DNA from 3 places in the Rummeliibacillus sp. TYF-LIM-RU47 genome. Region 2 is predicted to be linked to each of the others. Evidence: riboswitches for the same ligand, from Rfam matches in the RefSeq annotation. Region 2 holds a riboswitch; each other region holds the start of a gene.
What was found. A riboswitch is a leader RNA that binds a small molecule or an ion and turns the genes downstream of it on or off. The one in region 2 is predicted to bind lysine.
Positions count from the first base shown of each region.

Region 1 (5,974 bases), on a different contig from region 2:
TCTCCTACTGGAATTAGTGGATATTCAGATTTATACCATACCTTTGTTAAATCGAATGGATTGTCGCGGTGGTTACGCGCTTGTTCATCTGTCATCACTTGGATAGACATTTTCCATTTAGGGAATTCGCCGCGTTCGATTGCTTCATATAAATCACGTTGTGAAGACTCACGGTCATTTGCAACTACTTCTGCTGCTTCTTGGTCAGTGTAGTTTTTGATTCCTTGTTGTGTTTCAAAGTGGAATTTAACATACACGCGCTCATTATTAGCATTAATCATTGAATACGTATGAGAACCAAAACCATGCATATGGCGGTAGTCAGTAGGAATTCCACGGTCGCCCATTACATATGTGATTTGGTGTAATGCTTCAGGAAGATTTGTCCAGAAGTCCCAGTTGTTATTCGCGGAACGCATATTTGTACGAGGGTCGCGTTTAACAGCATGGTTTAAATCAGGGAAATGCATGGCATCACGGAAGAAGAATACAGGTGTATTATTTCCGACTAAGTCCCAGTTACCTTGTTCGGTATAGAATTTTAATGCAAAACCACGGATATCGCGTTCTGCATCAGCAGCACCACGTTCACCGGCTACTGTTGAGAATCGAGCGAACATGTCTGTTTTCTTGCCAACTTCAGAGAAGATAGCCGCTTTTGTATATTTTGTAATATCGTGCGTTACAGTAAATGTTCCGAATGCACCTGATCCTTTTGCGTGCATACGGCGTTCAGGAATCACTTCACGGTTAAAGTTTGCTAGTTTTTCAATTAAATAAACATCTTGCAATAGAACTGGACCACGTTTGCCTGCTGTCATTGAATTTGTATTGCTTACGACAGGTGCACCAGCCGCAGTTGTTAATTTTTTATTTTGGTCGTTTGCCATTCATAATTCCCCCTTAAATCTATAGAATTATCTCTTCGAAAATAACTATAACAGAGTCATAGCTAAATGTAAATTATAATAATTATTTTTAAGGAATTTGTATCTTAAAGAATAGAATATAAATAATACGATGTTTGTCAATTAATTTGCTTCCTTAAATTGTGAAAAATAAAAGTTGATATTCAACGTTAAACTTTGCCAACAATACGGTTTGGATGTAATTTAAATGGTTTGAAAAACATATCTTATTTGACTTCTTTAATTATGTTAACTGTATTAACAACTTCTTTATAATAATTACTATTATCATTGGGAGGCTGTGGATAGGTATAAATGAAAATATATATCTATTACTATACGCTATGAATACATTGCCAAATCTATTCCTTTTATCAACATTGAATATGTTAATGCTATTTCTCCAATTCTTTATAAATGAATATATAATCTACATATTTTTTCGCTGATTTTTTTGATTTATCATAGGGGTAATGACAGGTCGAGGAGGACATAATGGCCATAATAGATGAAGCAGTCGCTTTTTTGACTTTATATTATAAAGAGAATCATTTGCCGGATGAACAATTAGATCATCGTTTGAAAGAGGTACGTCAAGAAATTGAGGAAAATGGAAGTTATAATCATACTCCTGAAGAATTGAGCTACGGTGCTCAGGTTGCTTGGAGGAACAGCAATAAGTGTATAGGCAGGTTATTTTGGAAAACCCTTCAGGTGAAGGATGAACGGGGCGTATTAGAAGAAGAAACTATTTTTCAAAAATTGATAAGTCATATTGAATATGCCTTTAATAATGGGAAGATCAAGCCTTGTATCACAATTTTTGAGCCCGGCCGTGTCCGTATTTGGAATCATCAATTGATACGCTATGCGGGTTATGAATGTGAAGATCAAACCATTGTGGGTGATGCGGATTCGGTTGCTTTTACAAATGAGTGCTTAAAACTTGGATGGAAAGGGAAGAGAGGGCAATTTGACGTGTTGCCTTTAGTTATTCAAGTTGATAATCGTCCACCTAAGTTCTTTGAGATTCCTTCTATATACATAAATGAAGTGGAAATCAGGCATCCAGGATATAGCTGGTTTTCTGAGTTACATTTAAAGTGGTATGCAGTTCCTATCATTTCAAGTATGCCTCTTGAGATAGGGGGAGTCGTCTATACTGCCGCTCCTTTTAACGGTTGGTATATGGGAACGGAAATTGGTGCAAGAAATCTTGCAGACGAAAATCGTTATAATCAGCTTCCTTTAATTGCGAAGAAGATGGGCTTAGATATGCGATCAAACACAAACTTATGGCAAGATCGTGCACTAATAGAATTAAATGAAGCCGTTTTGTATTCTTTCCGGGAAGATGGTGTCAGTATTGTGGATCATCACACTGCAGCACAGCAATTTAAACGTTTTGAAATGAACGAAGAAGCGGAAAATAGAGATGTAACAGGCAATTGGACTTGGCTTATTCCGCCTCTATCACCGGCTTTAACGCATATTTTTCATAAACCGTATAAAAATAAAAAGAACTCGCCAGCGTATTCTTATCGGTCGTCACCTTTTAAGATATTGGAAGACTAGAGAATACAAATGAAAAAGCGCTCATTAGCTACAGGCTAATGGCGCTTTTGTTATTGTTCTTTCGTTACAAATCGGTCTTTAGCAGAAATGAATGCAAAGACGAACAAAAGGACTGTGACAATAAGATATAAGCTGTTAGCGGCATGCCAACTATGGAAGCTGTCATGGATAAAGCCATATAGTACAGGTCCTATCGCAGCTAGCAAATAACCGATGGATTGTGCAGTGCCTGAAAGCTCAGCTGCTTCTTGTGCGTTGCGAGAACGAAGGGAGAAAAGCATCATAGAAAGACTAAAGGATGCCCCTCCGGCGAATCCAATCATTAACATCCATAACAATGTAAGCTCTGTCCAATTCATAAATATACCTGCAAAGCCTGCAAAGTAAAACAGTGACAATAATGCAACGAGCGGCCTTTGGTCAGCTTTTTTACCTGCAAGAATCGGGGTTAAAAAAGTCATTGGCAATTGTGCTATCTGTAGAATAGAAAACATCCATCCCGCTTTGCTCGGGCTCATGCCTTGGGTTTCAAGCAGTCCTGGAATCCAAGTAGCCGTCGTATAAAACAACAGGGATTGTAGCCCCATCGTGAAGGTAATAGCCCATGTAAGAGGATACTTCCACATAGGTTTATTACGTTGAGAAGGTTCATTGCTGTTTATTACCTTCACATGATTCCGCAATTGTGGTAGCCATACTATGATAGCGAGAATGGCCAGAATACCCCAACAGGCAAGAGCTCCTTTCCATCCGATTGTTGTTTCTGCTATTGGATTGCTCACGCCTGCTGCTATACTGGCGGATAGGTTCATGGAAACAGAATAAAGTGCTGTTAACAATCCTACTTGAAGAGGAAACTTTAATTTAATAAGAGCAGGCAAGAGGACATTGCCAAATGAAATAGCAACTCCGATGATAATCGTTCCAAAGAATAAGAAAAAGACACTGCCCGCTGAACGCATTAAGATACCAATAGCCAAAAGTATTAAGGCTGATAACAATGTTCTTTCAAATCCAAAACGTCGTGAAATTTTAGGGACAAATGGTGAGACAACTGCAAATGCAAGCAAGGGGATAGTTGTAATCAATCCCGCCCACACATTTGATATAGTGAGCTCTTCTTTAATATCTGCAATAATAGGGCCAACAGCAGTGAGAGGGGATCGCAATGTTGTGGCGATAAAGATAATACCGAGCACTAAAAGCCATGTTTTTTTGTCCCATGACAGCTTCTTGTTTCGGTTCGTAGCTTGTTCTGAAGCCAAAGGAAATCCTCCTTTTGAATTTATAATAGATAATAAAAACGTACAGGAATCATTTTGCTTTATCAATATTTGTTTTACAAAACATGTCCACTTCTTTCTAAAATATAGTAATTTTCTATTTACCCTTGTAGTTATGTGCTTAATATATTACAATGTAGGTAACTTAAAACTATATATTGCATGCCTCATCCAATAGATGAGGTAGAGGTCGCGGTATTCATGAGTATAATCGACGAGGCGAGAAAGCGTTTAGGACTCGATTAAAAAGGGAATATTGCCGAAGTACAAGCAAGCTTTTTATTGCTAGTGCTGGGGCTGCTATCGAAAGGTGCAGAACTGTCACGCCAAAGTCGGCGTGTTGAGCTATCTTGATCAAGGTTGATGGGGAATTCGGACGCCATCTCAGTTATATATGTGATGGCTTTTTTATTTAAATTTTAGCTGTAATAGACAGCGGCGAAGAATACCTTCAGCTCGACCTTTTCTTGCAATGAAAAACGGAAAGAGGAGAGTTATGAATAGAGTAGAAACACATACAAATGCAGGAATACGAACAAACATTAAACATGATTCTCATTCAAATACACAACAGAAACTGAAACGCAGCTTAAAAAGTCGCCATATTTCCATGATTTCACTTGGCGGTACAATCGGTACAGGCCTACTTTTAGCAAGCGGCAACTCAGTTGCAGAAGCGGGTCCCGGAGGAGCACTGTTAGCTTATGGACTAATTGGTGTAATGGTATTTTTCCTTATGACAAGTTTAGGGGAAATGGCCGCTTATATGCCTGTATCAGGATCATTCAGCACATATGCTTCCAAATTTGTTGATCCTTCATTAGGATTCGCGCTTGGTTGGAATTATTGGTACAACTGGGCAGTAACGATTGCAGCTGAAATTTCAGCTGTAGCGATTGTTATGAAATATTGGTTCCCACACACACCTTCATTTATTTGGAGCGCTGCATTTCTTATAATTATCTTTACTTTAAACTTTTTGTCAGTAAAAAGTTTTGGTGAAAGCGAATATTGGTTTGCGCTTATCAAAGTAGCAACAATTATTATATTTATTATCATTAGTTTCTTAATGATTTTTGGTATTCTCGGCGGACATGCTCCTGTTGGATTTACTAATTTCTTTAAAGGCGACGCGCCTTTCCATGGTGGATTTTTTGCTACATTAGGCATTTTCTTAGCTGCAGGCTTCTCCTTCCAAGGGACAGAATTGCTTGGGATTACAGCTGGTGAAACGGAAAATCCAGAAAAAACAATCCCACAGGCTGTACGCTCGGTCTTTTGGCGAATTCTATTGTTTTATGTTTTAGCTATCTTAGCGATCGGCTTATTAATTCCTTATACGGATGCACGTTTAGCAAATAGCGATGACGTGGCAGTAAGTCCTTTTACATTAATATTTGAAAATGCAGGCATTGCCTTTGCTGCTTCTGTGATGAACGCAGTTATCCTTACAGCGATTCTTTCAGCCGGCAACTCAGGGTTATATGCAGCATCTCGTACATTACGTGAATTAGCAATGGAAGGTAATGCACCGAAGATTTTCAAAAAACTAAACAACCGCGGTGTTCCTGTTGCAGCACTTGTTTTAACAGTAGCAGTGGCTTGTTTATCCTTTTTGGCATCACTTTTTGGATCTGGTACAGTGTATATCTGGCTCTTAAATGCTTCTGGTATGTGCGGTTTCATTGCATGGCTTGGTATAGCGACCAGTCATTATCGTTTCCGAAAAGCATTTGTGGCACAGGGTCGTGATCTCTCAGAGTTGCCGTATCGCTCTAAATTTTTCCCATTTGGCCCGATTTTTGCCTTTGTCCTTTGTGCGATCGTTATCTTAGGGCAAAACTACACAGCGTTTACAGGCGACCATATTGATTGGTATGGCATCCTAGTATCCTATATTGGCTTGCCAATCTTCCTTATTATCTGGTTTGGCCATAAACTGAAATGTAAAACAAAGGTTGTACGTCTAGAAGAAGCAGATCTGACAACGAAACGCCAAGTACAATAATTTAAATCTTGAAAGCTAATCTATCAACGTTGGTAGATTAGCTTTTTTATTGTGAATTGAGCCGTTTCGTTTAATATAATGTTCGCTTTTTAAATGTTTCTATCATAATAAATAATCTATTTATTCGGATTTGGGTTATTTACCAACACTTACAAAGAGAATTTATATTGAATTTTACGTTTTACATGCTATAATAAAGA
Region 1 is NZ_VVIR01000007.1:3,471-9,444, reverse strand. It holds gene F0527_RS16190 (catalase) at 1-890, opposite strand, end outside; gene F0527_RS16185 (nitric oxide synthase oxygenase) at 1,404-2,483, shown strand; gene F0527_RS16180 (CynX/NimT family MFS transporter) at 2,534-3,748, opposite strand; lysine riboswitch at 3,943-4,122, shown strand; gene F0527_RS16175 (amino acid permease) at 4,263-5,774, shown strand.
Region 1: it holds a riboswitch for lysine, as region 2 does, so the genes downstream of both, F0527_RS16175 (amino acid permease) here and F0527_RS14180 (transporter substrate-binding domain-containing protein) in region 2, are expected to answer to the same signal.

Region 2 (5,974 bases):
TCTCTTAATACCTCATGTGATCCAAAGGATTTATTGAGATGCATGATATCGATAATGTTTTCCATAGAATCCCTCTCCTTTGTTATTATGATGCCTTCTGTCCGCTCAGCATTTCTTGATTATCTATTAGCTGATATGTTGCATTGCCGGCAAGTTTTCTTTCGAAATATCTCAATATTTGTGTCACTATAATAGTCATAATCAGATAAATGATACAGGCGACAAAGAATGACTCAAAGTAGCGGAAGTTATTTCCTGCAATCGTCTTCGTTTGGAAGAATAATTCGGTAACACCGATCACATTTAACACTGATGTATCTTTAATATTCATAATGTATTGATTGCTTGTAGCTGGCAAAATATTGCGCATTACCTGTGGCAAAACGACATGCACCATCGTTTTCCAATGATTCATACCAATCGCGCGTGCTGCTTCAAATTGTCCATTGTCGATGCTAATAATGCCACCTCGTACGATTTCTGCCATGTAAGCCCCTGTATTGAGAGAAACAATGAACATTGCCGCAAATGTACGGTTCATATCAATGTGAAATATCAGGTCAGAACCAAAGTAAACAACCATCGCCTGCACAATCATTGGGGTTCCGCGGAAAAATTCCACATATACCGATAAAATGATGCTTACGCATTTTAAAAATACTCTTTTAATTCTACTTTTGCTTTTCGGGATTGTATGAATAATACCGATGATTAAGCCAATTAAGGCGCCAAAAATTGTACCAACTGTCGCAATGAGCAACGTCATCCATGCGCCTCTTAAAAACATTGGCCAGTTATTGACGATAATCTCTATAAACCATTCTAAACTCATCTATTTTCCTCCTCCAAACAGCGCCTTAACAGATGCTTATGTCTCTCCTATAACAAAGCTTTAATACATGCCGTATCCTTTAGGCGTAAATATTACATGTTAAAGCGCGATTGATGCAAAGCTAGTGAAAGCTGAAGAGCACTTTCACTAAGTGAACTTTTGCATTATTTGGCTGCTGGTTGTTGTTTAATGGCATCATCCATCATTTTTGTACGCTCTTCTTCTGAGATGCCTTTTAGTATTTCATTGATTTTCTTTGTTAATTTGCTATCTTTCGGTATACCCACTGCTGTTTGTGTATCTTCCGCGGCTGTTTTAAATCCTTTGCCGTCGCTAAATTCAACCATTTTAAATTGATCATTGGCTGAAGTTGCTGATACTGCTTCTGGTTTCTCTGAAACATATGCATCCATCTTGCCTGCTTGTAAAGCCACGCGCATAGCGGAGAAATTATCCGTTGCTGTTTGTTTTTTCACGCCTGGAATTTGATCAATAACTGTATAGTGGAATGTATTTAATTGAGCTGTTACTCTTGCCCCTTTAAAGTCTTCAATTGAAGTAGCATTTTCATATTTACTTCCTTTTTTAACGACCATCACTAGATGAGATGTATAGTAATTGTCAGAGAAGTCGATTGTCTTTTTGCGTTCTTCAGTAGGAGACATCCCTGCAATAATCGCATCTATCTTACCTGAAGCTAAAGCTGGCACTAAACCGTCCCATTCCATTTTAGAAATGACAAGTTTTTTCCCTAAGCCATCTGCAATTTTTTTGGCAATTTGAACATCATACCCACCTGCATACTCAGCGTTCCCTTGAATGGCAACCGCACCATTAGAATCGTCACTTTGCGTCCAGTTAAACGGCGGATAACCTGCTTCCATGCCGACTGTAAATGTGTCGCTTCCTTTGCTGCCTGAAGACTTTGCATCACCAGATTCTTTAGAACTGCACCCTGTTAGAATTAGCACAGCAATTAGTAACATGCTTGATAACAGTGTTCCTATTTTTTTCATATTGATCTCTCCCTTTTTTCTAAATAAAAAAGACTAGAATTATAGACCTGAGTTGAACTCAGGGCTACGTAATTCTAGTCCTAAATCCTCTACTTATATCCCAATTTGAGATAGCACAACTCAATAAACCATAGAAATTTATTGAGACAGTCCTGCAGTTATTCACTGCAGACCCAGCATACAACAATGAGAAACTTGTTACACACTTCGGCAATATTTCCTTCTTCTTAGACTCATCGCTTTCTCTAACTCCACTAAGAACTAATAAATACTGCGCCTCTACCTCACCGTATAAGTGAGGCTATATTTAGTTATGTTTTAAACAGTCTACAATAGGGATGGAATGGATGTCAATAATATTTCAACAATTTAAAAGATTCTAGCCATCAATCTTCCTCATATTCTTCTTCTGCATAATAGACTTCCCCGCTCATGGCATTAATAGCCATGATTTCTTTTCCAGCTGGAAATTCTGCTTCATAAGTCAAATCATATATAATTAGGTCTTCATCTTCTTCATCATTGACCTCAGTTCGTGCAAGATGCATTTCCAGCTGTTCTTTAAATTTAGCGTCGGCTTCCTCTAAAGGCAGGACTGGTACAATGTCTAGGGTATTTAACTTCCCTTCGTTTGGCAACAGCAGCGAACATTCACGAATAATCCCCGTATATTTCCCTACATTGATATGAATGGTGTAATCACTTAATAGGACACCCTTATGCTGTCTTATAAATGAAAATGTTGTGTATGGCTCAAAGTCAAAGTTTTCGTCAAACTCATCATCTTCTTCTAACTCCAACTCTTCAAAGAATTGTCGTTCCTCTTCTGACAAGTCTTCTTCTGTTATTATGCCATATGACGAATATTCCATTTCCCCTTGCTGTACTTCTAACAGGTACTTTTCATGGACATCGCCCACAATCGCCTCTAGGAACATTTTTGCTTTATTAGCTAATGTAGCTTCTGGCAGTTCTTCTTTCTGCTCTTCCCACTCTACCAGCGATTCGTATTCCATAAACATAGAATCTATGTTTTCAATTTTAATAACAGGTTCTTCTTCATCGGTGTTTTTCGAATTGCCTATATACCAAAAACGATTTGCTCCGTCCTCAATCAATTGCATATCATCAGTTACACCAAGCAATGTTTTTACACTCTCGGTTACTGTAACGGGCTCAAAGGAATTAGCATTTTGCTCCCCATATTCCATAAAATCCTCTTCGTATTGGAGACTACCGTCTACATGTACTCTAAAAGTGCCACTTTTTGGTTTGTAGAGAAGCTGTAATTCCCCATTCAAGTCTGCAATCGCAAGTTCGACAAGCGGTTGTTCAAAAAGAATTTCCCTAGCATCTTCAGCAGAAATCTGAATATCAGGATAGGCTAGCTGATAATACGACTGATTAAAGGTAGCCGACAGGATAAAACCTTGTTTATTTATTTCTAGCGTCACACCTGAATTAGGCAAGAATAGATTTAGTGCAACATCCTTTGCTTCAAACGTTAACAAGTATGATTCACCATTCCATTCAGAAATACTGCGGAAAGTAAGTTCTTTTTGATAGAATTCATCTATAAAATCTTCCGCAATTCCCATCAAATCCTCTTGTGTTAATTCTTCATACTCATCAAGTGACACATCATTGTGTTCCATGATGTCTTCCATTTCAATTAAAAGTGATGCTAATTTTCCGTCTTCTGTTACTTCGATTTGCCCATAAGGCAACTCTCTATTTAAGTCTACAATTTCTCCAACTGTCGGATCGTCCTCATCGTACTGAATAGCAATGACCGGACGCCCAATCATATAATCGCGTAATATAAATTCCCAGCTCTTCATTGGTTTTCTCCCCATATTCATTTAATTTTCTATATCTAATTATTAAGTGGTTAGTATTGTTCATCTATAATAAAAGTGCTCTTTCTACTAAAAGTAGTATCTTCTTTGTTAATTTTACAGTGCTACTACTAAAAAATTCTACCATAAATAATACATTTGGGCTTAAACAAATCAAAAAAAAGCCAGAGGAATTAATCCTCTGGTCCGTTTTCTAAAACACTTTTTTCCATAAGCTCTTTTTCATACCGTTCAATCTCTTCGATTGAATCTGCATACCAGACTCCGGTAAATCTAGATGGTTTTTTTTGCTCGAAATAATCTCCATCATAGTAGGCTAATGGGAATAGTACGCCTTTTTCAACATACTCTTTTATCGCTGTATAGAATGCATCTCGTTGGTCATTTGATCGGTAGGCTAAAAACTTGTTTACTGGCTTTCCAAGTTGTTCGTGTAGTAATAACATGGATGTAGAACCATTTTGTCTAAAGTTCAAATCGATAGCTTTCACTTGGCCATCCTTTGTAATAACAAGGTCAAATCCCGCTACACCGATAAACCCTTTTTCTACACCGCATTCCATAATTTCGCGACCTGCCTGAATGATTTCTTCTGGTACATTCTCTACTAGTATATTTCCACTGTATATTCCGTTGTCATCTGTAATTTGCTTCGATGCACCGATGAATTGGATACCAGTTTCTTCTGAATAAAGGTACTGGCAGCAATAATTCACTTCTATATCAAGACACTCTTCAACAATAACCATTTTTGCATCTTCACTTTTAAATTTGCGGACGGCCGCGACTAGCTGATCGTCAGTGTGACAAATCATAACACCATAGCCCCCAGATGAAGGCAAATCTTCACCTTGTTTTAAAATAAGTGGTAGCTGCCATGATTTAAGCTCTTCCTCTAATTGATCTATGCAAACAACGTCTCGTTTAGGTACATACTGTTTTGGGATGATATCATCGATATTAGCCTTACAGTTCAAATAATTAAACATTTCTGCATCCATCCAATAACAATCTCGACTGATTTCTTCTTCATCATATAAATAATGGAAAACAATTTTCTTTTTCTCTCGGCTCCACTTGTGTAAAACAGCTTCATATTCTTCTTGGTTGCCATATTGATAGGGTTGTTCGGGTATTTCTACCCCTACTATTTCGAACAGTTCTTTGATTTTGTCTGTTTGTGTCGCTTTATGAACCAGCGTTGGTAAATTTGAGATAACTAATTCTCTTGCAGTTAAAAAGTCCAACTGTTCCATGTCCTGCGACATCCAAGGGTTTTCTTGATAAGATGGCCTTGGACTATAGACAGCGTCCTCTCCGTAGATTTGCTTCAATGTAAAGGTTGGTTTTACGACTAGCTGATCCATATTATCTTCTCCTTTTCTATAACCGCACTGTAGCGGTCTTTTTTATCTATTGTGTTTCAATTGTTAGATTCGTCTTTAGTTAACTCTTTATAGCTTTCAAAAATCCCTTATAAGGATGCTATTAATTACCCCTTACTCTCTAACAAGAAACTATATTTCAAAAAGATAACTAAAATCTAAAAGACCTTTACAAATAACTAAAAATAATGTAAATTATCAAATGGCGAACGTTTTATAAATAAATAAAAATAATATTCGACTTTAGGGGTGTTCCTTTATGGATAATGTATTTGATTACGAAGATATTCAGTTGATTCCTGCAAAATGTATTGTGAATAGTCGATCAGAATGTGATACAAGTGTGACACTTGGCGGACATACTTTTAAACTTCCAGTGGTCCCTGCAAATATGCAAACAATTATTGATGAAAAGGTAGCAATCCAATTAGCTGAAAATGGCTATTTCTATATCATGCATCGTTTTAATCCAGAAAAACGCGCAGACTTTATCAAAGATATGCATGCACGCGGTTTAATTGCATCTATCAGCGTTGGTGTTAAATCGGAAGAATATGACTTTATTGAGACATTAGAAAGAGACGGGCTAACACCTGAATTCATTACTATTGATATCGCTCATGGACATTCCAATGCAGTCATTAACATGATCCAGCATATTAAAAAACATCTCCCTCAATCATTTGTCATTGCAGGTAATGTTGGAACACCAGAAGCAGTTAGAGAATTAGAAAATGCTGGTGCAGATGCAACAAAAGTAGGCATTGGACCGGGTAAGGTATGTATTACTAAGATTAAAACTGGCTTTGGCACAGGCGGTTGGCAATTAGCTGCACTTCGCTGGTGTTCTAAAGCTGCTACTAAACCAATTATTGCTGATGG
Region 2 is NZ_VVIR01000004.1:106,693-112,666, reverse strand. It holds gene F0527_RS14190 (amino acid ABC transporter ATP-binding protein) at 1-65, opposite strand, end outside; gene F0527_RS14185 (amino acid ABC transporter permease) at 86-832, opposite strand; gene F0527_RS14180 (transporter substrate-binding domain-containing protein) at 997-1,848, opposite strand; lysine riboswitch at 1,952-2,138, opposite strand; gene F0527_RS14175 (hypothetical protein) at 2,235-3,689, opposite strand; gene ldmS (L-aspartate--L-methionine ligase LdmS) at 3,881-5,074, opposite strand; gene guaC (GMP reductase) at 5,352-5,974, shown strand, end outside.

Region 3 (5,974 bases), on a different contig from region 2:
GTTCACTAGCACCTGGCTATGTTAAATATGGCAGTGGGAAAAATTTAAAACTATACCATAATGGTAGGCTTAAAAAAGGTTACTATAGAACAAAGGATGATAAATATCAGTTCCTAGATGGATCATTGATTCCAGGTAAAGATTTTTATGACAATGGCCTAGAAGAACTTTATTACCAAGATGGTGTTTTAACAAAGCGAATATATGTCAATCCTTCGGATGGTAAACTATATGAAAATACGAAGCTGAAAAAAGGCGATTATGTTATTCATAGCTTTGATGATGATGATAATCCTCATTTGAATCTTTATACCAATGGCATTTTATCCAAGGGCTATCAGTTTGCCGATTATAAAAAGAAAACGTATTTATTTAAAGACGGACACATTTCTCTTGCTACCCTTTATAAGGGGAAATTATACAAAGATGGGCTTCCAGCACCAAAGAATAAAGTTATCTCAGATGGAAAAGACACGTATTATTACAATGATGCGCTAGCAAATGGTGCTATCAAAGAGTACGTTTATAAAAATGGGAAGAGAGTACGCAATATAACGGCACAAAACTTCTTAGACAAATTAGCAGAAGTCCAAAAGCTAAGCGCGGCGACAGAAGTGAATTCTGTAACGTTAAATGCAAAAATAGCCAATTTATTAACCTTCTATACGGAAAATTACGAAACAATTTATCAAAGCTATACATTGTACGAGAAAGTGACAACATTAACATCGAAACTAAATGATTTAAAAGAAATTGTAGGGAAGCTAGAGCATACAGAAGCAACAATAGCGAATGATAAAGCAGTTAGAGAAAAATTAGGCTCTTTATATGATAAACAAAGACTTAAACATGTTAATGGGGACATTTTAGACGGCGAATATAAAGGAAATATTTACAAGAAGGGCCGTTTGATGGGTTCGCGTGAAAATGTCGACCTAAAGAATACCACTGCAGCATATAAAAAATTGTCTACTGATAAATCAGCGACAATGCAACAAACAATCGATGCTTTAACAGCACAAGTAATGGCGGCAAAGTCAGTCTTAGCAGCAGCAAAAGCACCAAAATATCCAAATTTAAAATTTAATACGCCTCAGGCAGAAGAAGTACTACGTGATAGTTTAATACAGCGTCGTGCACTAATAAAAAAAGCAGCGCAACAACATGAAACAGTAGATACAGCTACTTTAGAAAATGAACTTATTGCAGGTTTTTCAGAGCTTGGCGAAAAAATATCGTTTGAACAAGCTTCTACTACAGCAACGTACAAACCACTTGCTGCGGGGGAAGTTGCAAAGGGAACATTTGATGACAAGGGATTTGCATATTACGCTATTAATGTCGATCAAGTAGAAGGAAACTATTACTTTGTTGGAAATCATGAAGTGTCAAATCTAGCTTTTTGGATGAGTGACACAAAAGAAGCAATCAACGATAGTGATGAAGGAGTTGCGAAAAAATTACGCTATCTCGAAAAAGGTGTTTACTATGTAGCGATAAAAGGAAAACCAAATGCACTATACCGCTTCAAACTATACCAACAAACATATAACTATACGACAATGAAAGAACTTCCTTCTGGTCCAAATGCTTTAAGTACGCCTAGAGTAAAATTACCGTATTACCAATATTCAACCCCTTCAGTTGATATCAACCTAACAACGGATGAACATATCATGTTGTATGGCGTATCAAACGAAGATCCATTTAAAAGAACGGTTGAAAATATTGTGTTGACGAATAAAAAAACAGGTAAAACATATCCAGTTGTTCATATTTCGACAACACACTTCTCATCAAATGCACCAAACGGCAAGTATTCATTGTCGATTATACCTACTCAAAAAGGTGTTCCAGGACATGTGGGGATTCGCTACGAAACGACACCCCATTTAAAAATCAATAAACCAAATCAAGAAAGTCGTTTTTATACACTGAACGTTAAAAAAGATACGAAGTTTAAATTTGAGTTAACGGGTTCTGGAAAAATGCTATTATACGATCACAACCATCACCTAGTGAAAAAAGCAACCATCGCAGAAGGAACTGATAAACGGGAGTTTGTTTATACCGTGAAAAAAGGCCGTTATAGCCTCAAAGCTCCTTTGACTATTAAAGTTACACCGAAATAAAAGGTATTCGCTAATTAAATCAGTAGAAAAGGAGAATCTTGCGAAAAAAGATTCTCCTTTTCTTATGTTCAAAATTTAAAAGGAAGAATCACCCTTTATTCAGAAAAAGCAGCCTCCCCATAAGGCGGAAGCTGCTTATTTAATGCTTTTTTATTGGGGTTCCTCCGCTTCGGCGATTGCTTTGGTTTGATGGACCGTGCCGCGTGGATGGTTAGGAGGTGCATAGATTGAATACAGCTTGATTGGCTTGTTGCCTGTATTGGTTAGATTATGCCATGTACCAGCTGGAACGAAAAAGACATAATCATTCCGCACTGGTTGCTGGAAGTCTAAGAACTGTTTATTCTTACCCATTTGTACAAGGCCTTCGCCTTCTTCAATGCGAATAAACTGGTCCGTATGCGGGTGAATCTCCAAACCAATATCTCCTCCGACCGGAATGCTCATCAGAGTAAGCTGCAAATGCTCACCGGACCATAGCGCTGTGCGGTAGTTTGTGTTTTGTTTTGTTGCTGTGTCTATATTGAGAGCAAAAGGTGCTGGACCATAATCTCTTAAATAAACACTATTCGGACTTTGGTAGGTTTGCTGGTATTGATTTTGAAACTGGTAAGGGGAGGGGCTATTCGGATAATAGCCGTGGGTTGTTCCGCAAGATGGACAATGATAGTGATACAAAACATCATTCCTTTTTTTACTATACTGTACGCTTCTCGCGGAACTTTGGTGCCTATTTTAAATTAACTTTTTAAAGCTGTGTCTTCTTTACATACAGTCTGCAATAGATGCTGCAACTCAGTAGTTTCTTCTTCATTAAGGGGTATTAAAGGCAAACGTACACCGCCTACTGCTATTCCTCTCAGATTCAGTCCGGCTTTTACAGGGCAAGGGTTAGGTGCGCTAAATAGTCCTTTGAATATAGGGAGAAGCCTACGATGATCTACCGCAGCTTCCATCACATTCCCGTTTTTAAACTTTTCCATCATCGCTTGCATTTCATTTCCAATAATATGGGAAGATACAGAAATAACGCCAGTAGCGCCAATCGATAAAGATGGCAGTGTTAAATGGTCTTCTCCTGTATAGACACTGAAATCATTGGGTGTTTTTGTAATGAGTTCAGCCATTGCATCCAAATTTCCGCTCGCATCTTTAATGGACACGATGTTATTAATCGCGGCAAGGCGAGTGACTGTTTCAACGGATAGATTGACAACACTTCTTCCAGGGATATTGTAGAGAATGATTGGTAGCTGCGTTGAATCCGCAATTGCTTTGAAGTGCTGATAAAGACCTTCTTGTGATGGTTTATTATAGTAAGGTGCAACAAGCATGATTCCATCCACCCCAGTATCTTCAGCAGATTTAGTCAGTTCAATGGATGCCCTTGTATTATTAGATCCGGTGCCTGCAATAACAGGAACCCTATGGTTTACTTCATCTACGACAAATTGAAATAAACTGATTTTTTCTGCCGTTGTGAGTGTAGGGGATTCACCTGTAGTGCCAGCTACCACAATGCCATCTGAGCCGTTTTCGATAAGATAATTAATCAGCTCACGAGTAGCTCTAAAGTCAATATTTCCTTGTTGGTCAAATGGGGTCACCATCGCCGTTATAATTCTTCCAAAATTCATTGCTTCTCCACTTCCTTTTCATTTTTTGGAGAAGGGCAGTATAGAAAATGACGCAAAAAAAGCAGCAACGTGATGTGACTACGTTGCTGCGAGAATTCATAAAGTCATCTCCATGCGTACGATAGCCCTCCATATAGTTTCCTACATGACAGTCCTGTGTTTATTCAACAACAGGCCCAGCAATAGAGAAATATGAGTTTCTCTAAGCTTCGGCAAATTCCCCTTTCCACTGCAGTAGTCGGATCTCATCATCCTCTTGCAGCTTACTCATGGTTTTTGCGCCTCTATCCTTATTTCAAAAGATATTGAAATAAGTGAATATTCAATTACAGAAAGTATAGCAGTCTAGCTATGCTTTTACAAGATAGAAAGCTAAATATTATTATATTTCTCTGTTTTTAATATCGGCATTCATATTGCCAGCTGTAAGCGTATCATCAAGATTGTTCTTTTTAAGGTCATTATCGTTTTGATTTGCAGGGTCGTACAATTCTTGCTCTGTAATAGCACCACGATTTGCAGCATCTACATCGCTATCTGTAACAGAAGCATCACCAGTCGTTTCAATGCGTGCTTCCTCGCGTTTTAGATTATCAGTGACTTGTTCTGTTTCGGTCACTTGTTTTTTACCAATGACTACTTCTTCGTTTACCACTGGTCTTTTAGTCACTTCAATTTGTTCTTCGACGATTGGAATACGGATGGTGTCGTCTTCGCCCATTGGAGCATAAGCATCTGTAGTGGCAGCTGCTTCATCGGTAACTTTTCGTCTTTCCACATATACTTCATCGTGTGTGACAGGTACATTGACTGTTTGTGGTTCTTCCACAACATCTTTGTGAACTTCAACCTCACCAGTTTGTACTTGGTCTTTTTCAACATCAAGTTGTTCTTTGCGCAATTTTAATGTTTGCTCATCTGCCACTGTATTATTAACATCCACTGTATCATTAGTAGCTACTGTGGTATCAAGACCTACATTTGCCTCTTGGTTGTCTACTGGTGTTAGTGGGTCAGCAGTGCCTAAAAGGGCATCATCTTCTTTGTTTGCTAAAAGTAGAATACGGCCATCGTTAATATCGCGTTCGTAGCGACGAGCAGATTCTTCATCAAAGCCAAGTGTTAAGAAATATTCGTAATAAGATGCATGGTCCACATCTGTGTGGAAATCACCTTTAAATACTGCTGCTAGGCGATCGAAGAAACCTTCATCTTCTTCCATATTGCGACCACCGACATCTTCTGTTAGTACACCTGTTTCATTTTTTACGACTGATGGAGCAGAAGGGAAGTTTGTTGTATTAAGTGCAATTGAGAAATCGTCAGTTGCATATCCTTTTTGACGATATTCATCAATAGCTTTAATCACTTCCGCGCTTGAGTTATAAATTCCTAATACTTTTTTATCCATGTGTATTACCTCCATTATTTGTTTCATTTTTTTGATATGTGATTACAACATAAATATACCCGAATCTCTTTCAACGAAACGCTTAAGCATAAAAGAATGTTTGTTTTAGAATTAGTAAAATGTGACAATGATGAAGAAGATAAACGCTAAAGAAAGGTGCTTATATATATGAAAAAAGCCGTATTTTTAGATCGTGATGGGGTCATTAATGAGGTACTAACCAATAGGGTAAAGTTTGTGAACAAACCGAAAGATTTGTATTTCTTACCGGGTGTTCCCGAAGCCATAAAAAAATTGAATGCTTATTTTGATTTTGTGTTTGTGGTCACCAATCAGGGCGGTGTAGGTCTTGGATATATGAAAGAATCGGAATTGAAAAAAATCCACTTGCATATGATTGAGGAGTTAAAGAAACAGGGAGCTCAGGTGGATGAGGCAGTCTATTGTCCACATAAACCAAAAGCTGGTTGCGCTTGCCGAAAGCCTAACAGCAAGTTAATTGAAGACTTAGCAACAAAATATGAAGTTGACTTATCAAAATCATTTATGGTTGGTGATACGGATACAGATATTATGGCGGGGAAGAAAGCAGGGACGAAAACAGTTTATTTAGGTGAACGCGATCCAATAGCCGATGCAGTATGTAATGACCTGAGCGAAGCGGCAGAATGGATTATAGCACATCAATAGTTTGCATCTGTAATGTACCTATTGTACAACGTGAACGTACAAAAGTTGTTTTGCTGGAGTTTCAATTCTTTGACACATGATTTCATGCAGAATACGATAAATTA
Region 3 is NZ_VVIR01000003.1:79,819-85,792, reverse strand. It holds gene F0527_RS17125 (hypothetical protein) at 1-2,132, shown strand, start outside; gene F0527_RS13030 (cupin domain-containing protein) at 2,283-2,810, opposite strand; gene dapA (4-hydroxy-tetrahydrodipicolinate synthase) at 2,873-3,769, opposite strand; lysine riboswitch at 3,884-4,064, opposite strand; gene F0527_RS13020 (YsnF/AvaK domain-containing protein) at 4,152-5,180, opposite strand; gene F0527_RS13015 (D-glycero-alpha-D-manno-heptose-1,7-bisphosphate 7-phosphatase) at 5,349-5,870, shown strand.
Region 3: it holds a riboswitch for lysine, as region 2 does, so the genes downstream of both, dapA (4-hydroxy-tetrahydrodipicolinate synthase) here and F0527_RS14180 (transporter substrate-binding domain-containing protein) in region 2, are expected to answer to the same signal.